Regions from separate parts of the Desulfotomaculum defluvii genome, predicted to be linked through region 1. Evidence: riboswitches for the same ligand, from Rfam matches in the RefSeq annotation. Region 1 holds a riboswitch; the other holds the start of a gene.
What was found. Region 1 has a riboswitch for cyclic di-AMP ahead of ACYQ03_RS05475 (cell wall hydrolase). Riboswitches for the same ligand answer to the same signal wherever they lie in the genome.
Positions count from the first base shown of each region.

Region 2: linked by a shared signal. The riboswitch ahead of ACYQ03_RS00485 (cell wall hydrolase) and the one ahead of ACYQ03_RS05475 (cell wall hydrolase) in region 1 are both predicted to bind cyclic di-AMP.

Region 1 covers NZ_BAAHYV010000006.1:577,258-579,459, forward strand. The annotation lists gene ACYQ03_RS05470 (endonuclease/exonuclease/phosphatase family protein) at 1-334, shown strand, start outside; gene ACYQ03_RS05475 (cell wall hydrolase) at 396-1,229, opposite strand; cyclic di-AMP (ydaO/yuaA leader) riboswitch at 1,237-1,388, opposite strand; gene ACYQ03_RS05480 (L-lactate dehydrogenase) at 1,520-2,202, shown strand, end outside.
Region 2 covers NZ_BAAHYV010000001.1:102,206-104,407, forward strand. The annotation lists gene ACYQ03_RS00480 (hypothetical protein) at 1-477, opposite strand, end outside; cyclic di-AMP (ydaO/yuaA leader) riboswitch at 703-855, shown strand; gene ACYQ03_RS00485 (cell wall hydrolase) at 857-1,627, shown strand; gene ACYQ03_RS00490 (iron reductase) at 1,834-2,202, shown strand, end outside.

The sequences.
Region 1 (2,202 bases):
AGATCAGGTGAGGGAGATTTTAGATATCATTCAAAAATGTCCATATCCCCATATTTTAGTGGGGGATTTTAATAATGATCCTACATCTGAAGAGTACCTTTTACTTACCACTGTTCTAAGAGATGCTTCTGGGATGGAGGGGCTGAAAAAAACCTATCCTTCTCAAGATCCAAAGGAACAAATCGATTACATTTTTGTGTCTTCTGAATGGAGCGTTTTATCAGTAAAGGTTTTTCAAACGCTGGCCTCAGATCATTTGCCCTTAGAAGCAGCTCTTACATTACCTATGGAAAATGCGGAAACATATAAAAATATTCACTTTATGCAGAAATAAACACGCACTGGCAGAGTCAGTGCGTGTTGTAATTCTATTCATTTTAGTATTTTAATTGCTACTATTTAGCCATTGCATAAACCATTTTGCCATAATTAGCAGATACAGGTAGGGAAAGAAGGAAGGAATTGGTGGCTGAGCGATCAAAGAAATACAATGCACCGTTAGTAGGATCACTACCCTGTAATGCAGCTTGAGCAGCCTTTATGGCATTAGATGTGGCAGGTTTATTTATCCAATTGTTTCTAACTGGAGAGAATTGGTTTGGGGCATAGATTACGTCGCGAATAGTATTGGGAAAAATTGAACTTTGCACTCTGTTTATAACAACTGCTGCTACGCCGATCTGGGCTTCCAGTGGCTCTCCTCCTGCTTCAGCAGTGACAAGACGCGCTAATAGATCCAGATCTTGATCAGTGTAGGAAATAACTGGCCTTTGAGCACTGCGACTTACGGTAGCAGCCAGAGGTGTGTTACTCCTGGTATTTGCCCCGGGAATAGAAAGTTGATACCCAGGGTGTATAAGAGAATTACTAAGGCCATTGGCCTGCATTAACGAGGCTAAGCTTATACCAAATTTTTGGGCAATGGCATAAAGACTGTCACCAGCTTTTACAGTATAGCTCGTCCCAGTAGGTTTTGCCGGAGAGCTAGGGGCAACGACTGAGGTCTTATCACTTGGTATGGAGAGAACATATCCAGGGTCAAGGATATCGCTGGAAAGACCATTGGCAGACTTGATTTGGTCAACGCTAATGCCTACTTTTTCACTAATCGAATTAAGAGAGTCACCAGGTACTACTGTATACTGATAAGCTAAGGCTGTGGATGGCATGAGCAAAGCTAATAGGCCTATAGCTACAAGGCCCCGTTTAAAGCGGTCAGAAAACTTCATATGTACTTTTTGCCCTCCTTTGGCCTTCGAGGTTAGTTGACGGGTTCGGGTTGAGGGCACCCTACCGCATTTTTAAACACCTCCATAAAAATTGCGGATTCACCCCATAGATTTTATCCCCCGTACTCCGGAATATCGGAGATTCGGCCTAGTTAAATTTGTTACAAACTATTGTACATGTTTTCCAAGATTACGTCTATCCACAAAATTTGGAAAATAAAAGGGACATAGGTATTTACTTACTGGAGATACTAAACTACACGTAATAAGAATTTATCCAGAGGTGAATAATGGTGAAATTAAGTAAGGGAGCTAAAATAGCAATCATTGGTGCTGGGCTTGTAGGGTCATCTGCAGCATTTTCTATCATGTCCAGTGGGCTTGCCAGTGACCTTGTGTTGGTTGATATCAATCGAGCAAAGGCAGAGGGAGAGGCAATGGATCTAGGGGATGCTGCTGCCTTTATTAAGCCGACGAATGTATATGCAGGTTCTTTTGAAGATTGTCAGGATTCAAATATTATTGTATTTACAGCCGGAGCTAATCAAAAACCTGGTGAAACTCGATTGGATTTAGTACACAAGAATGTCAATATCTTAAAGGAAAGTTTGCCTCAGCTATTAAAATATTGTCCTAACGCCATTTATTTAATTGTGGCTAATCCGGTTGATGTTTTAACCTATGTAGCCTTAAAAATATCTGGTCTACCTTTTAACCAAATATTTGGCTCAGGTACAGTTTTAGATACCTCAAGATTTAGGGCAGAAGTGGCAGATTATTGTAATGTGGATCCGAGAAATGTTCATGCTTATATTGTCGGTGAGCATGGAGATTCGGAAGTACCCATATGGAGTACAGCTGATGTGGCAGGAATCCCATTAGAGCAATTTTCTAAGCTACGGGGTTTGAAGCCTATCTGTAGGAATGAAATAGCTAGGCGGGTGAGTACCGCAGCCTATGAGATTATTCAACG
Region 2 (2,202 bases), on a different contig from region 1:
GGTTAAATTATTTATATTTTTCTTACCCAAAATTTCTGCTGCCTTATCTTGGTCACTAAAGGCAAACCAGTATTTTCTTTCATCGTAAGTTAGCCTAGGAATATTCTTTATACTTTCCTCACTAACATCGAAGGTAAGACAATCTGGTAAAAATTCATCCTTTTCATCATGGTAAATTAGATTACCAGTTAGTTGAATTTTACCACTGAATTCAACCTCTGCAGGATAATCTTTGCTAGGATAATCCTTATTGTATGTAATAGCCTTTACTTTCAAACCAGCTACACTATCTCCTACTTTTGTCTTCAATGGATCAAAGACGTTGTTTATTGATGGATCAACAGTCTCAGAGGTCTGAGCAGCCTGTGGCTGGGGATCACCTTGGGTTTGAGAAATTACTTTATTCTCGTTATTCTGGCACCCCATAAGAGTCATGATTAAAAGCAGGCAAATAAATATTTTTTTAAATTTAAACATAGGAAACTCCTTTTTTATACATTTTTTAAATTATTATACGTAAAATCTTAGACATTTTTAAGGTATTCTAGTTTCCTCATAAAATTTTATTTAGTTTAACGACCACACCAAACAGGACTATTCAAAAGCCCTGTTTGGAGGTTACTGCACTAAAGAAACTGCTAATACTTACCATGGTATTTACCCCCTCAAATAATGGTTTTAGATACGAATTAATGTAAGTAATAAAAAATATGGCCGAAGTTTCTTTTTTTGGAACACGGGGGATCAAATTCTGGGGCGAGTCCTATTGATGGAGGTGGCTTATAGCAGATTCAGGATGGGGACCCTCAACCCAAGCCCGTCAACTAACCCCGCAGGCCAAAGGAGGGTGTATTATTTGTTTTTGCGTAGAATTTTGCTTTCTTTAACCTTATTCGGTTCCTTGGCCTTTGCCACTACCTTTGCTACAGCTGCCGAACATACCGTGGCTCAGGGTGATACCCTTTATCTCATCGCTCAACATTACGGTACCCAGGTAGATAAATTAAAATCAACTAATCAATTAAAAAGTGATATGCTTTATCCCGGCCAGAAGCTGCAAGTCCCCGACCAAACATATACAGTACAAAAGGGGGACAGCCTTTTTCTTATCGGAAAAAGATTGAACCTGCCCTACCAGGAGATTTTACGTGCAAACAAGCTGTCTAGCTCTACTACCATTTACCCTGGCCAGGTATTGAGGATACCCGTAGTCCAGGGAACAGTAAGTAGAGGTTCTTCAATTGACCGAGCTGGCACTAAATTCTCCGCCGGAGATTTGGACCTTCTGGCCCGCTTAATCACCGCTGAAGCAGACTCGGAATCTTATCTCACAAAGGTAGCTGTGGGTGCAGTGGTTTTAAATAGAGTAAAAAGTAACCTGTTCCCCAACAGCATAGCCAAAGTTGTTTACCAGGTAGAAAATGGTCATTATCAATTTGAACCAGTGTTAAACGGCTGGATCAATGTGAAGGCTTCACCGGATGCCATACGGGCGGCCAAAGAAGCCTTAAGCGGGGTAGACCCCACCAAAGGAGCCCTCTATTTCTTTGAGTCTTGGGTACCCAATAAATTTCTCCAAGCCCGTCCGGTAAGTATGGTGCGGGATAGTTTTACCTTTTCCTATTAACCAGAATTTAATATTTAAGGGAGTTTCTTCATCTGTAAGGAACTCCCTTATTTATCTGCTCTTGGTAGATCGAGCTTCCTTCAGGATAAAGGACTCCTATTTTTTAAAATACCGAATATATATATTATAAATAAGTTGTGGCCTCCAATTCGCAGTGTTGGCTGCCAAATAACCAAGGGTAAAACTAATAAAAGGAAGGGATAACTATGGGTGGAGTAATTGAGTTAACAGGTTGGCTTGGACTTATTTTATTAAGTGCTTGTTTAGCGAAGTTTTCTAGCAAGGGAAAAATAGACAACCAACTCATGTTATTTTTTAAGAAAAATCACAAATACTTCGGCTGGACTGCATTAACTGCATTATTCCTACATGGTACCCTAGCCACCACAAACCTCCTTATACCAGTTATGGGACAGAGTAACCGTTTGTCAATATTGGCAGAAACTAGTTGGGGCTATTTGCTTTGGTTGATGTTACTAGCCATCTGTATTGCTTCAGTTATGCTATCTTACAAAACTTTTCGACGTAGACATCTGCAAATGGTACTGATTTTAGGGGTTTTACTACTGATTCAT